2 regions of the Micromonospora ureilytica genome follow, and region 2 is predicted to be linked to the other one. Evidence: riboswitches for the same ligand, from Rfam matches in the RefSeq annotation. Region 2 holds a riboswitch; the other holds the start of a gene.
What was found. Region 2 has a riboswitch for cyclic di-AMP ahead of IW248_RS22680 (coiled-coil domain-containing protein). Riboswitches for the same ligand answer to the same signal wherever they lie in the genome.
Positions count from the first base shown of each region.

Region 1 (7,713 bases), 450 kb from region 2:
CATCTCCGCTCACCTGCCGATCAACGCGGCGATCGACAGGGTCCGGCTCATCGCCGGAACACCGGACGTCAGCCCGTGGCGCACCGTCCGTGAGTTCCCGTTGGGCACCCACCCTTAGCGGCGGCTGGTACGGGGCTACAAGCGATCTCGGCATGACCTCCAGGCACGGCCGTTGGCCGGATTTCCCCGGACGTCCCGCCCTACAGGTCACGGCTTGTCGATGAGCGCGATCAGCGCGGCGTCGCCCTGCGCGTTGATCACAGGATCAGGAGCGGCTCCCATGGTGACTCGACGGCAGCCGTCGAGTTCGACGTAGGTGTGCGGGCCACTGCCGGTCAACGGACTCAGCACCGCGAAGCGGCTGGCGCGGGTATGGCACGGGTTCGCCGGCCCGGACGAGCGCAGCGCACCCTCGATCGCTGCCCGTCGGTCCTCCGGCAGCACCGTCCCGTGCGCGAAGTCGCCGTCTAGCATGCGGCTTCCCTGCTGACTCTTCGGCACGTCGTAGACGCAGAGGCGGACCTGCTGCCTGGCGGGGAACGGCTCCGGCAGGGCGCCGGGACGGGCGTCAGGGTCGCTCGTCCTCGCCAGCGCTGTCATGTCGCACCCCGCCGTGGGCGACTCGGCGAGCCGATGGGTTGCCACGGTGGTCAGCGGCAGGGCATGAAGGGCTTCACTGACCGCGTCGGGGAGATGGTTGTGGCAGGTAGCGAGTGGTATGCCGGGCCGTGTCCACCGGCCCTCCGCGTCAACGAGCGCGAGCCAGGGTGCCATCTGCAGGTTCGCCCTGCAGAGGGGGTTGGGATTCTGTGGCGCATCAGGCAGGCGGAGCACGGCGGCGAGGGCGGCGAGGGCGGCGGCGTCGTAGCTGCGCTGTTCCGTCACCAGCACGTCCTCGCCCACGTTAGCGCGTTGGACCAGCCGGCAGATGACGGCCTCGGCGGGGATGAAGCCATCGCCGAGGCGGGGCAGGGCGGCTGCCTCCTCGGTCCGGACATTGAAGCCGCGCTTGACCATCTCCGGTGCAGCCTCGACGCACGAAGTCCACTGCCCCTGTCCGCCGGAATCGCCCGCCATCGAGGGGGCACGGTTGCCATCGGTGAGGATCTGCGCCCCTCCGACGCCCAGCCCAACGGCCACGGCAACGGCGAGCGCGGCGCTCCCGATCAGGCGCTGCCGGTGCCGGCGGACGCGCCTCGCCACCTCGACAACCCGATCCGGTGGTGGCGTCAGTGGGGGAACGGCGCTTGTCAACAGGAGCCTGATGTCCTCATCTTCACGCGTCACTTCGCGACCTCCAAGCGGCAAACAGCTCAAGATTCGGATCGGTACGCAGAATCCGTAGGGCACGGAAGGCCTGCACCTTGACCGTGTTGTGCGAGCAGCCGAGCACTTCCGCTGTCCGCTGCACCGTCAGGTCCTCGACGTAGCGGAGCACCACGATCGCCCGCTGCTGCCGGCTGAGCCGGGCCAACGCGCGGCGTACCGCGTCCCGGTCAACGGACTCCCCTGCCACGTCGCCACGTGAGGGCCCGTCCGGTGGCTGGCTTGGAATCTCGCTGCGCCAGCGCCGCCGCCACCAGGAGACGTAGGTGGTGAACAACGCTCGGCGCAGGTACGCCTCGGGATGCCCGGCGCTCCTGATCGTGGCCCAGCGCCGCCAGACGTCTGCCAGGACCGTCTGCAACAGGTCCTCGGCGCGCCCGGCGTCACCGGTGAGCAGCCAGGCCGAACGCAGCAGTGCATCGGAGCGCGCCGCGACGAACTCGGCGAAGCCTTCCGGTGGCGCCAGTTCCCGAGGTCGTTGCATCGTGTGTGTACCTCCCACCACTTGAACGCTCTGGGAGGCCAGCGAGGTTAACGCTGGAACGGCCGGGGTTCGGGGCCCTCAGGGTCTTGTCGGCCGCGAGCGCTGCTGGCCGCAACAGCATCGAAGGCCCTGGCTGGGACTCTCGTCCTGGCCAGGGCCTTCGCGGTGGAGCGGGTGACGGGAATCGAACCCGCACTGTCAGCTTGGGAAGCTGATGTTCTGCCATTGAACTACACCCGCAAGCGGCACCACTGTACCCGAGTGGTCGAGCCCGTGCACCCAGGTACCCCCGCCCGCCGTTGCTGTTCGCGTACCGCACCGCCCGGGTCGGTCCGGTTGATCCACTCGGCTTTCTGGAAGTCGGGGCATCCGAAGCGCCGGGACACCGCGGTTTCACCGAAACCGAGTTGATCATGCAGCGTCGGGGCGGACGGGTGCAGGGCGCGGTGCAGGGCGGGGCGTACGGCCGGGCGCCGGCTCCGTGACGACGGAGCCAGCGCGCCGATGATCTTCAGATCATGGTCAGGCGGCCGTGCACTGGACGTCGCGGCTGAGGCGGGTCGGGCGCGCCTGCGGGACGGCAAGTGGGGCGGCGGCAGCCGACGGGGCGTGCGGGTCGAGCCAGACCCGAACGGCCGGCCGACCCGGCGCGAGGCCCGGAATGCCCGCGATGTGCTGCTCGCGGCGGGTGAGCATCGCCACGTCGACGGTGAACTCGAAGAGCCGCCAGTCGACCTGCGGCTCGGCCCGGGCGCTCTGCGCCAGCTGCGCCAGCCGGACCGGATCGGTCACCGGACGGGCGCGGCCCGCCACGTACGCCTCGTCGTCGCTCTCCTCCGGCGGGAACGAGTGCAGCGCGTAACGGCCGTCTCGTTCGAGGTCGCGGCGCTTGGGCGAGTCGATGATGAAGCAGAACAGCCCTTCGGCGGTGATGACCGGGGAGACCGGATGGACGCGGGGCCCGCCGTCGGCGCGGACCGTGGCCAGATAGCCGAAGCCCGGCCCGTACTGCTGGAGGAGAACGCGGATCCCGTCGGCGAGTCGGGGCTCGTCGGCGGCGAATTCGGACCAGGAAGCCATGCGGGCATTCTATCGAACAAATGTACGAGCGGCGACCTCGACGCGCTGGTCACCGGCACCGAATCCGGCCACTTTTGGCAACGCGGCTATGGTGGTCCGATGCTGCTCTCCGACCGCGACCTGGTCTCCGAGATCAAGGCCGGCACGCTGGGCCTGGAGCCGTTCGAGCCCACCCTGGTCCAACCGTCCAGCATCGACGTCCGACTCGACCGGCTGTTCCGGGTCTTCAACAACCACCTCTACACCCACATCGACCCCGCCATGCAGCAGGACGACCTGACATCGGTGGTCGAGGTCCCCGACGGCGAGCCGTTCGTGCTGCACCCGGGGGAGTTCGTGCTCGCCTCGACGCTGGAGGTCATCTCGCTGGGTGACCAACTCGCCGGCCGACTGGAGGGCAAGAGCTCCCTGGGCCGGCTCGGGCTGCTCACGCACTCCACCGCCGGTTTCATCGACCCGGGCTTCTCCGGTCACGTGACCCTGGAACTCTCGAACGTGGCGAACCTGCCGATCACCCTGTGGCCGGGCATGAAGATCGGGCAGCTCTGCATCTTCCGGCTCTCCTCGCCGGCCGAGCACCCGTACGGCTCGGCGGTCTACGGCTCGCGCTACCAGGGCCAGCGGGGGCCGACGCCCAGCCGCGCCTGGCAGCACTGGCGCACCTGGCCAACCCGCTGAGGTTCACCCGCTAGAACCACGACGACAAGGGCCCGCCGCGACGGATCGCGGCGGGCCCTTCGATCACCCGGGGTCAGCCCGGGCGGCCGTAGCTGTGGATCGGGCCGTCGTCGACCTTCTTCATCTTGACCGGTTGACCGGCCTGCGAGGCGTGCACCACCCAGCCGCCGCCGACGTACATGCCGACGTGGTGGATGTCGCTGTAGTAGAAGACCAGGTCGCCGGGGCGCAGGTCGCCCTTGCTGACGTCCTTCGTGACGCGGCTCTGCGCGGCGGCGTTGTGCGGCAGCGACACACCGGCCTTCGCCCAGGCGGCCAGCATCAGCCCGGAGCAGTCGTACGAGTTCGGACCCTCGGCACCCCAGACGTAGGGCTTGCCGATCTGCGCGCAGGCGAACTTGACAGCGGTGCCCGCGGCGCCGCCGGGGTAGCTGCCCGGGCAGGGCGCTGGGCGCAGCGGGCCGCCGCCGCCGCTGCCGTACACCTTGAGGCGCAGCTTCTGCAGGCGGTCGATCTCGTCGTTGATCTGCTTCTTCTTCGCCGCCAGCTGAGCTTCGGTGCGGGCCAGCTGGGCCACCATCTCGTCCAGCGGCGCCTTCTGCGCGGCCAGCTGGTCGCGCAGGTCGGCCACCTGGCGTACGTCCTTCTGCTGGTTGTGCGCGAAGCGGTCGAGCATTTCGAGCTGACCGACCACCTCGCTCGGCGACCGGCTCCCCAGCATCGCGTTGACTGTCGAGACGTTCTCACCCATGTAGGCGCGTACGGCCAGGGCGCTGACCTTGTCCATCGCGGCGTCGACCTGACGCTCCAGCGGGGTGATCCGGGCGGCCAGCGCGTCGGCCTGCTTGCGCTTCGCGGCGAGGTCGGTGCGAGTGGCGTTGTGCCGTTCGATGATCGGTTCGAGCTTGTTCCAGTCGGCGTCGATCTGGCGCTCGATCTCGGCGACGGACGGGTCTGCGTGGGCCGCCGTGGCAGTGCCGGTCAGGACGACGGCGATGCCGGCCAGCGCGGCGAGTGCGGTGGTGAAGCGGGACCAGCGTGGGCGCGGCACGATCGACGGCGGGCCGGCTGATGCCGACCGCTCGGACGACGGCCGCGGGGCATGGAGTGCCACCGGGGTTCCGTACTCCTTCTTCCTGACCGCCTACCGGGTTAGCTGACGGGTTCGGGCGGGAAGTCGGCGCCCTACCGCAGTGGCTGCGGATTCACCCCGAGGGACCTGGGTCCCCGGTTCGCTCGGAAACGACTCGGCGGTGTCGGTCCGTTACCGCCCGGGCTGGGCGGAGCTGCTGTCGGGCCGACGAATGACCAGAGTAGAGACGCTTGTTACCGATCCGCAACCCATGCGGCCGTGACACTCCGTACGGATTGGACGAGGTCACCGACCGTGTGTGAAGAATTCTTTCCGCATGCTTCGATAGATGGAAAGGTATTGACCTGACCTCCCGGGCGGCGCGATGGTGACCTGACCTCACTCCGCGAGAATCTAGGGGGTTCGATGCACCATCCAACCCTGTCGACCGGCTGGCGGGCACTGCTCGCCGCCACCGTGGTCGCCGCCGCGACCACGGTGCCGCTCTCCGTCGGCCCGGCCGCCGCCGCGCCCACCACCGACCGCCAACACCAGTACGCCGCCGCGGCCACCGAGTACGGCGTGCCGACCGTCGTGCTGCTCGGCGTCTCCTACCTGGAGTCGCGCTGGGACACCAACGCCGGCACACCGAGCACCAGTGGCGGGTACGGCCCGATGCACCTGACCGACGCCCGGCACGTGGCTGCCCTACCGGGGCGCGGTCACCACGACGCCGGCGCCGAGGACCCACGCGGCGACGACTCCCGTCCCGCCCGGGTGCCCGCGCCCCGGCCCGTCGAGGCCCCCGCGCCGTCCACCGCCGCGTTGCAGACCGTGGACGCCGCCGCCACGCTGACCGGTGCCACCCCCGAGGCACTGCGCACCGACGCGGGCCTCAACATCCGGGGTGGGGCCGCGCTGCTGAGCGCGTACCAACGGGATCTGAACGCGCCGGTCGGCGCGGACACCGACCCGGCGGCCTGGTACGGCGCGGTGGCCCGCTACTCCGGCGCGGACAGCGCCGACGCCGCCGCGGCCTTCGCCGACGAGGTCTTCACCACCATCGGCGCGGGCCAGACCCGGGTGACCGACGACGGCCAGCGGATCACCCTGCCGGCCCGTACGGTGCGGCCCGAGCGTTCCTGGTTGGACCGGCTGGGTCTGCGCCGGCTGGCCCGCCCGGACGGGGTGGAGTGCCCCCGCACCATCTCCTGTGAATGGATCCCGGCGCCCTACGAGGCGTTCGGCGACGGGGACTACGGCAACCACGACCTCTCCGACCGGCCCGCGCGGCAGAAGATCGAGTACATCGTCATCCACGACACCGAGGCGAGTTGGGCGACGACACTGCAACTCGTCCAGGATCCGACCTACGTGAGCTGGCACTACTCGCTGCGCTCGGTCGACGGGCACATCGCCCAGCACGTGCGGACCACTGACGTCGGCTGGCACGCCGGCAACTGGTACGTCAACGCCAAGTCGATCGGTCTGGAACACGAGGGCTTCGCGGCGCAGGGCACCTGGTACACCGAGGCGATGTACCGGACCTCGGCGAAGCTGGTCCGGCACCTGGCGCTGCGGCTGGGCATCCCACTGGACCGCCAACACATCATCGGCCACGACAACGTGCCCGGCACCATCCCCTCGACAGTGCGGGGAATGCACTGGGATCCGGGGCCGTACTGGGACTGGACGCACTACTTCGACCTGCTGCACGCACCTCGACTGGACACCGGCACCCCGGCCACCGGGCTGGTCCGGATCTACCCGGACTACGCCACCAACCGGCCGGCGTTCACCGACTGCGTCACCGCAGGCGTCCCGTGCGCGCCGCGCGGCTCCTCGGCGGTCGTGCTGCGCAGCGCACCGTCCGCGGACGCGCCACTGGTCAACGACATCGCGCTCCGCCCGGACGGCACCCCGAACACGATGGCCGTGTCGGACCACGGTGCCCGGGCCTCCGCCGGGCAGACGTACGCGCTGGCCGGACGGCAGGGCGACTGGACGGCGATCTGGTACCTCGGGCAGCGGGCCTGGTTCCACAACCCGGCGTCCGCGCCGACCGCCAGCTGGACCGTCGGTGTCGTGGCCACCCCGAAGCCCGGCCGGACCACCATTCCGGTGTACGGACGGGCCTACCCGGAGCAGTCGGCGTACCCGGACGGGGTGCCCTACCAGGCGATCTCGCCGCTGCAGTACACCCTGACCGCCGGGCAGCGGTACGCCGTCGGCGCGGTGCTGGCTGGCGAGTACTACCGGGCCAGCACCGTCGACGGCTCCTCGCCCGGCGACTGGACGGTGATTCGCGGCAAGAACCGCTACGCGCAGATCCAGTTCGGCCACCGGATCATGTACGTCGACCTCGCCGACGTGCAGCTGCTGCCATCCCCGGTGGGAGCGCCCCGCTGAGAAACCACGACGGCCCCCGGTCGGTGACCGGGGGCCGTCGTGTTGGCGCTGGGTGGATCAGCCGGGTCTACGGAACCCGGCGACGGGCATGGTGTTGATGCTGGACACCTGCACCGGTTTGCCGGCACGTGGCGCGTGCACCATTGTGTTGTTGCCCAGATAGAGCCCGACATGACTCAGGCCGGAGAAGAAGAAGACCAGGTCACCGGGCCGGGCGTCGGCTCGCGAAACGGCCTTGCCCTCGTTCCACTGGTCACCGGTGTGGTGGGTTAGGTAGATCCCGGCCGCCTTGTAGGCGTACTGGGTCAGTCCCGAGCAGTCGAACGAGTTCGGCCCGGTGGCACCCCAGACGTACGGCTTGCCGACCTTGCCGCAGGCGGTCTTGATCGCGGTGCGGGCGGCCGCGCTGAACACTCCGTTGATCGTCGGGCAGGCCGCGGTCTTGACGGTGGTCTTCGGCATCGACGCCTCGAGTTGCTTGATCTCGGCGTCGATCTGCTTCTTCTTGGCCGCCAGCTCGTTCTGCTGCTTGGTCTGGGTGACGATCAGCGCGTCCAGCTTTTGCTTCTCACCGTCGTACTTGGCCCGTACGGCCAGCACGCCCTCGACCTCCTTGCGCTCCCGCGCGGCGAGCCGGTCGAGGATGGTGAGCTGCTCGGTGAGC
Region 1 covers NZ_JADOTX010000001.1:5,425,252-5,432,964, forward strand. Annotated here, with positions in the region: gene IW248_RS24805 (2'-5' RNA ligase family protein) at 1-118, shown strand, start outside; gene IW248_RS24810 (hypothetical protein) at 208-1,287, opposite strand; gene IW248_RS24815 (SigE family RNA polymerase sigma factor) at 1,277-1,810, opposite strand; tRNA gene IW248_RS24820 (tRNA-Gly) at 1,977-2,050, opposite strand; gene IW248_RS24825 (pyridoxamine 5'-phosphate oxidase family protein) at 2,333-2,890, opposite strand; gene dcd (dCTP deaminase) at 2,990-3,568, shown strand; gene IW248_RS33765 (C40 family peptidase) at 3,642-4,682, opposite strand; cyclic di-AMP (ydaO/yuaA leader) riboswitch at 4,696-4,831, opposite strand; gene IW248_RS24840 (N-acetylmuramoyl-L-alanine amidase) at 5,067-7,049, shown strand; gene IW248_RS24845 (C40 family peptidase) at 7,107-7,713, opposite strand, start outside.
Region 1: it holds a riboswitch for cyclic di-AMP, as region 2 does, so the genes downstream of both, IW248_RS33765 (C40 family peptidase) here and IW248_RS22680 (coiled-coil domain-containing protein) in region 2, are expected to answer to the same signal.

Region 2 (7,713 bases):
TCACCTCGTCGATGCCCACCTCGGCGGCGACCGCGCGAGCCACTGTGGTGTTGTCCCCGGTCAGCAGGACCGGGGACAGCCCCAGCCCGCGCAGCCGGGCCACCGCCGCCCGGCTGCTCGGCCGGACCACGTCGGCGACCGCGAGCACGCCGCGGGCCCGTCCGTCCCAGCCGGCGACGATCGCCGTACGGCCGGCGGCCTCCGCGTCGCGCACGGCCCACTCGACCTCCGGCGGTACGTCGATCTCGTGCTCGCGCAGCAGCCGGACCCGGCCGACCAGCACGGTCCGCCCGTCGACAGTGCCGGTGACACCCAGCCCTTCGAGGTTGCCGAAGGCGGTCACCGGGGGCAGCGCGCCCTCGTCGCTGGCAGCGGCGGCGACCGCACGGGCGATCGGGTGCTCGGAGGCGGCCTCCACCGCCCCGGCGAGCCGCAGCAGCTCGGCCCGGTCCACACCGCTGGCCGGCACCACGTCCACCAGTGTCATCCGGCCGGTCGTCACGGTGCCGGTCTTGTCGAGCACCACAGTGTCCACCCGGCGGGTCGACTCCAGCACCTCCGGGCCCTTGATCAGCACGCCGAGCTGGGCGCCCCGACCGGTGCCGACCAGCAGCGCGGTCGGTGTGGCCAGGCCGAGCGCGCACGGACAGGCGATGATCAGCACGGCCACGGCGGCGGTGAACGCGGCGGTCGGGCCGGCCCCGGTGCCGAGCCACCAGCCGAGCGTGCCGACGGCGAGGGTGATGACGATCGGCACGAAGACCCCGGAGATCCGGTCCGCCAGCCGCTGCACGGCTGCCTTGCCGCTCTGCGCCTGCTCCACCAGGTCGGCCATCCGGGCGAGCTGGGTGTCCGCGCCGACCCGGGTGGCGGTGACGATCAGCCGCCCACCCGCGTTGATCGTGGCGCCGACCACGCCGTCACCCGGGGCGACCTCGACCGGCACCGACTCGCCGGTGAGCATGCTGGCGTCGACCGCGGAGGTGCCCTCGTCCACCACCCCGTCGGTGGCGATCTTCTCCCCGGGGCGGACCACGAACCGGTCACCGACGACCAGCCGGTCCACCGGGATCAGGGTCTCCACGCCGTCGCGCAGCACCGCCACGTCCTTGGCGCCGAGGTCGAGCAGGGCACGCAGGGCGGCGCCGGCGGTGCGCTTGGACCGCGCCTCGAAGTAGCGACCGGCCAGGATGAACACGGTCACCCCGGCGGCCGCCTCCAGGTAGATGTTGCCGGCGCCGTCGGTGCGGGTGATGTCGAAGCGGAACGGGTGCGTCATCCCGGGCATGCCCGCGTCACCGAGGAAGAGCGCCCAGAGCGACCAGCCGAACGCCGCCAGGGTGCCGAGCGAGACCAGCGTGTCCATGGTGGCCGCGCCGTGCCGCAGGTTGGTCCAGGCGGCCCGGTGGAACGGCAGCCCACCCCAGACCACCACCGGGGCGGCCAGGGTCAGCGACAGCCACTGCCAGTAGTCGAACTGCCAGGCCGGAACCATGGCCAGCAGGACCACCGGCACGCTCAGGGCCACCGAGACCCAGAGCCGGGTACGCGGGCCCCGCAACGGGTCCACCGGGGGTTCCGCGCTGGGCGGGGCCGGCAGCGCCGCCGTGTAACCGGTCTTCTGGACGGTCCCGATCAGGTCGTCCGGCGTGACGCCGTCGGCGTACCGGACTGTCGCCTTCTCGGTGGCGTAGTTGACTGTGGCGCTCACCCCGTCCATCCGGTTGAGCTTCTTCTCGATCCGGGCGGCACACGCGGCGCAGGTCATCCCGCCGATCGCCAGTTCGATCCGGTTCGGCGCCTCGGGCAGCGGTCTGCTGGTGGTGGTCATCGTCTGGTCCCGTCAGTTGTGTCCGTGCCCGGGGGTGCCGTGGTCGGCCTCGCCGGTCGGTGCGGGCCCGCTCGGGGTGGGGACGTCGCCGGTCGGGGCAGCGCCGGCGACCACCGTGAACTCGGCCGTGTGCACCCGCCCGCCGTGTTGGAAATCGAGATAGAGGCGGTAGCTGCCGGACGAGGGCACCTCGGCGAGGAAGGTGACGGCCGGACCGGGCCGGGTGCGCCCGTCGCCGGGCGTCCCGTCCGGGTGCACGTGCAGGTACGCCAGATCACCCCGGCGCAGTGCCACCAGGTGCCCGTACGCGCCCAGGTAGGGCTCCAGGTCGGTGACCGGCTGCCCGTCCCGGCTGACGGTCAGGGTCAGCGATGACGTGCGGCCCGGCTGCGGCGCACCGGTCAGGGTGACCGTGTAGCCGTCGACGGTGGTGCTGGTCGCCGGGGCGGGCAACTGCCGTTCGGTCAGCTCCCCGGGGACCGTCACGTCCACGCCGAGGGTCAGCGGCTCGCCCCCGGTTGGCGTGAAGTCGGCGAACGCCCGCCACTGCCCGGGGCCGGTCAGCGGGGAGTCGACCCGCCAGGTGCCGTCCGGGGCCAGGTCGGGGTGGACGTGACGGAAGCCGGAGAGGTCCCGGCGGGCGACGATCAGGTGCATCAGCTTGTCGTGCGCCACCTCGTACCGGGTGACCGGGCGGCCGTCCGGGCCGGCGATCCGGAAGGCGAACTCGCCGGGCGGGGCGTCGACCGGTTCGAGGGTGTAGCCGCGTTCGGAGACGAGCAGCCCGCCGGGGATCCGGTCTGTCGTCCCGCCGCGCTCGTCCGCCGACGGGGCGGCGGCGGCGACCGGGGCGGGGTCGGGGTCGACGACCCGGCCGACCCCGTACGTCGCGCCGAAGACCGCCGCCAGGCCGACGGCGAACCCGGCCAGTCTCGTCACCGTACGCACGCCGGCCCTCCGATCACGCGTCGACGAGGTCGTAGCCGGCCTCGTCGACGGCGGCCCGGACGACCGCGGTGTCCAGCGGCTGGTCGCTGCTGACGGTGACCCGGCCGGCCGCGAGGTCGACCTGGACCTCACGCACGCCCGTGATGGCGCCGACCTCGGCGCTCACCGCGCTGACGCAGTGCCCACAGGTCATGCCCTGCACCTGGTACGTGGTGTTGACCATCGGATCGTCTCCTTTACGGTACCGGTACCCCGTGGGGGTATCTCATCCGACCACGACCGTACCATACCCCCTGGGGGTACGCTATCCTGGTCGGCATGACCGCACCCACCCCGATCCGCGGATACACCGCCAGCAAGGACCAGCTGCTCGCGCGGCTCCGCCGCGTCGAGGGGCAGGTCCGGGGCATCGAGAAGATGGTCGACGACGACCGCTACTGCATCGACGTGCTCACCCAGATCTCCGCCATCCAGGCCGCCCTCGACAAGGTGGCCCTCGGGCTGCTCGACGGGCACGCCCGGCACTGCATGCACGAGGGCGCCGCCGAGGGCCGGGCCGACGAGATGGCCACCGAAATGATGGCGGCGGTCGGCCGGCTCATGAAGCGCGGCTGACGGCCCCGGGACCGCCGTGCGGGCGGTTCGACCGCCCGACACCCCGCCACGACCTGCAAGCCCCGGGTCGGCTGGCTAGCATCTCCCACGATGGCCTTCCGTATGCCGCTGCACAGTCGGGCACCGGCGACACCACCATGTGGCGTCGCCTCCGGCCGACCGGGCCGAGCACTGACCGTCCGTGATCAAGCGTTGATCAGGCAGCGATGCGCCCCGCCGTCCGCCGCGTTTCCCACCGAAACGGTGAACCGCCCGGCCCGCTGACCCGTACCACGCACCGGATCGTTGGGAGTTCCCGCCTTGGCCGCCGACCACACTCACTCTGCTCCGTCCGCCCCACCACGGGTGCGACGGATCCTCGTCCTGACGGTCGTACCCCTCTTCGTCGCCACCGTGCTGGCCGCGGCGCTGCTCTGGCCGCGCGGCGGGTCACCGCAGACCGATGGTGGTGCGGACGTGCCGCGCTACCCCGGCACCGTCACCCGGGTGGTGAGCGAGCCGTGCCCGCCGGTGCCGTCGGTTCCCGAGGGCACACCGAGGGTCGGCGACGGGCGGTGCGGCACTGTCGACGTCCGGGTGGACGACGGGCCGACCGCCGGCCAGCAGGTCCAGACACCGGTGCCCGACGGACCCGGCGCACCCCGGGTCGAGGTCGGCGACGAGGTCATCCTTGTCGAACTCGCCGACCCGACCGATCCCACCACCAGCAACTGGAACATCGCCGAGCACCAACGCGGCACCCCGATGGTGTGGCTGGCGGTGGTCTTCGCGGCCGCGATCGTCGCGTTCGGTAGGTGGCGAGGTCTGGCCGCGCTCGCCGGGCTGGCCGCCAGCTTCGCCATCCTGCTCACCTTCGTGCTGCCCGGCATCGGCGCCGGCCGGTCACCACTGCTGGTGGCGGTGGTCGGCGCGGCCCTGATCATGTTCGTGGTGCTCTACCTGACCCACGGGGTCACCGCACAGACCTCGGTCGCGGTGCTCGGCACCCTGGGCAGCCTGGTGCTGACCGGCGTGCTCGCCACAATCGCCACGGCCGCGACCCACCTCACCGGCTTCGGCAGCGAGGACGCCACCACCCTGTCGATGTTCCAGGGCGACGTGGACCTGCACGGTCTGCTGCTCGCCGGAATCATCATCGGATCGCTCGGTGTGCTCGACGACGTGACGGTCACCCAGGCGGCCACCGTCACCGAGCTGGCGAACGCCAACCCCGGCCTGACCCGGTTGCAGCTGTACCGTGCGGCCACCCGGGTCGGCCGCGCGCACATCGCCTCCACAGTCAACACCATCGTGCTGGCGTACGCGGGCGCGTCGCTGCCCCTGCTGCTCCTGCTCACTGCCGACTCGCGGCCGATCGGGCAGATCCTCACCAGTGAGTTCCTCGCGCAGGAGATCGTCCGCAGCGCGGTCGCCACCCTCGGTCTGATCGCCGCCGTGCCGCTGACCACCGGGCTGGCCGCAGTGGTGACCGCCGCCGGCCGCACCGATGCGACGCCGTCCACCGACGCCCCCGCCCGGCGACCCCAGCCGGACCGCAGCGAGGCACTTGCCGCACTCAGCTCACCGCGAACGGTCGGCTCCGACGAGCCGGACCAGCCGCGGATCGCACCCCCATCCCAGGCCACCGACAGGTGGCCGGAGTCGAACAGGAGCACGGATACGGCATGGTGACACTCCTCAGCGTGACCAGATCGGGCATCCACCCTGAGAACCACGTCACTGGTCACTCAACGCTATGGCGAAATGACGCTTTTGGTCGGCATCCAGGCGTAGCTCACCCGGTCGACTCTCGGGTAACCTCGCTGCCGGTTACCGATGAAGGCGCGAAGCGGCGCCTGCGGTGCCACCGCCCAATCGCCAACCGGCGAGCCGGGGACCCAGGTACCTGGGGTGAATCCGCGTCAGCGGTAGGGGCCACTTCCGCCCCGAACCCGTCAGCTAACCCGGTCGGCGGTCGACGGAAGGGAACATTGTGACGGCACCCCTACGCCGCTGGTTGACTCCCGTGGTGGCCGTGATCGCCGCACTGACCGTGCTCGCCGGGCCGCTCCCGGCGCACGCCGCCCCGACGACTCCCACACCGTCCGGGCACGAGGAGGACGGCGAGCCCAAGCTGCTCAACGACGTCATCGAGCAGGCCAACCGCGACTACTCCGCCGCAAAGTCCAAGCTGGACAAGTCCAAGAAGCGGCAGGGCGAGTTGGCGGCGGAGGTCGACCGGGCAAAGGCCGACCTGGACGCGTTGGCCCCGCAGGTCGCGCAGATCGCCGCCCAGGCGTACCGGACCGGCCGGATCGGCGCGGTCGCGATGCTGCTGGAGAGCGATGCGCCCGACTCGTTCGTCCAGCGCGCCGGGATGCTCGACGAGATGAACATGGTCAACGAGAAGAAGCTCTCCGAGGTCAACGAGGTGAAGGCCCGCGCCGAGCAGGCCAAGCTGGCCCTCGACACCGAGGTCCGGGAGCAGCAGAAGCAGACCGCCCTGATGGCGAAGCGCAAGAGCGAGGCCGACAAGGCGCTCTCCCTCGTCGGCGGCAAGGGTTTCACCGGCGGCCTGGTGGATGCCACCTCCAAGGTCGCGAAGATCGGCCCGGGTCGCACGGCCGACGGTGACTGGAAGCCCCAGTCGTGCAGTGAGAACGACCCCACCACGTCCGGCTGCATCACGCCGCGCACGCTGCACGCGTACAAGGAGGTCAAGGCGGCCGGCTTCAACCGGTTCGTCGGCTGCTACCGCCCCGGCGGGCCGTGGGAGCACCCGAAGGGCCGCGCCTGCGACTGGTCGCTACAGAGGAGCGGCTTCGCCCCGTGGCACAACAACGACACCCGGACGTACGGCAACAACGTCGCCGCGTTCCTCATCCGTAACGCCGACCGTCTCGGCATCTACTACGTGATCTGGAATCGGCAGATCTGGTTCCCGGCCACCGGCTGGAGCTCGTACAGCGGACCGTCGAACCACACCGACCACGTCCACATGTCGCTGCTCTGACCCGCACGATCCCCGGTCGAGGGCCGTTCCGCGCGTGACGCGGAGCGGCCCTCGTCGCGTCAGACGGTGGCAGGGGCAGCCGGGTCGGTCGATTCGGTCGGGGCGTCCAGCGTCGCGAAGCCAGCCGGCACGGCGGCCACCGGGCGCACCGCTCCGGCGGCCAGCCGGTAGGACACGCCCACCACCGCGCACCGCCCCCGCGCCACCTCCTCGGCCAGCACGGGGGACTGCCCGAGCAGCGTCTCGACGGTCTGTGCGATGTGGATGTCGACGATGCCGTCGATGTCGTCCACGCCCTCGGCCTCGGCCCGGCGCAGGCTGGGCAGCACGGCGTCGACCACCGCGCGCAGATGCCCACTCGGTGCGGTACCTGTCGCCGCGGCCTCTCGGGCGGCCTGCACCGCACCGCACGAGTCGTGGCCGAGCACCACCACCAGCGGAGTGCCGAGCACGGTCACCGCGTACTCGACACTGCCGAGCACCTCGGGCCCGGCGGTGTGTCCAGCCGTGCGGACCACGAACAGGTCCCCCAGCCCTCGGTCGAAGATGATCTCGGCGGCCAGCCGGGAGTCGGAGCAGCCGACGACCACCGCGAACGGGTGTTGCCCGTCGGCCACGGCGGCGCGGCGCCCGGCATCCTGGTTGGGGTGGCGGGGGGCGCCACCGACGAAGCGCCGGTTGCCGGCGACCAGCTCGGCGTACGCGAGGGTCGGCTCGCTGAGCACGGACGCCCGGTCGGTGATCCGCTGCGAACCCGGCTGACCGCCGACGCTCCCGGTATGACTCATCCCGCACCTCGTCTCGACGCGTCTGACCTGGTCAAGCCGGCTCGCCGCCGGCCGGGTGGCGGGCGCTGGCTCGTGCTCCACCGTCACACGCACCGTAAGATGCGTCAAGGTATGCGTGATTTAGATTTCATACGTTGACCCCCGGTCGCCCCCTGGGCAACCGTGACGGGGCAGGGCGGACCAGACTCTCCCGAGGGCAGGCGGACATCCCGAAAGGCGGTCAACGATGGCGAGCACGGTGACGGGCGACACCGACGGCGGGCGGAACTGGACGTTCCTCACCAATCACGGGCACGTCCTGCTGGCAATCGCCCGCGACCCGACCGCCCGACTGCGTGACGTCGCGGCCGAGGTCGGCGTGACCGAACGGGCCGCGCAGGCGATCGTGGCCGACCTGGAGGCGGGCGGTTACCTGCACCGCACCCGGGTCGGGCGACGCAACGAGTACACCCTCAACCCGGCCGGCCGCTTCCGGCACCCCGCCGAGGCCGACCGGCAGGTCGGCGACCTGCTCGCGCTCTTCGCCGACACTCCCACCA
Region 2 covers NZ_JADOTX010000001.1:4,973,376-4,981,088, forward strand. Annotated here, with positions in the region: gene IW248_RS22655 (heavy metal translocating P-type ATPase) at 1-1,831, opposite strand, end outside; gene IW248_RS22660 (DUF8832 domain-containing protein) at 1,844-2,779, opposite strand; gene IW248_RS22665 (heavy-metal-associated domain-containing protein) at 2,793-3,002, opposite strand; gene IW248_RS22670 (metal-sensitive transcriptional regulator) at 3,098-3,394, shown strand; gene IW248_RS22675 (YibE/F family protein) at 3,695-5,065, shown strand; cyclic di-AMP (ydaO/yuaA leader) riboswitch at 5,232-5,362, shown strand; gene IW248_RS22680 (coiled-coil domain-containing protein) at 5,367-6,386, shown strand; gene IW248_RS22685 (carbonic anhydrase) at 6,446-7,174, opposite strand; gene IW248_RS22690 (helix-turn-helix transcriptional regulator) at 7,401-7,713, shown strand, end outside.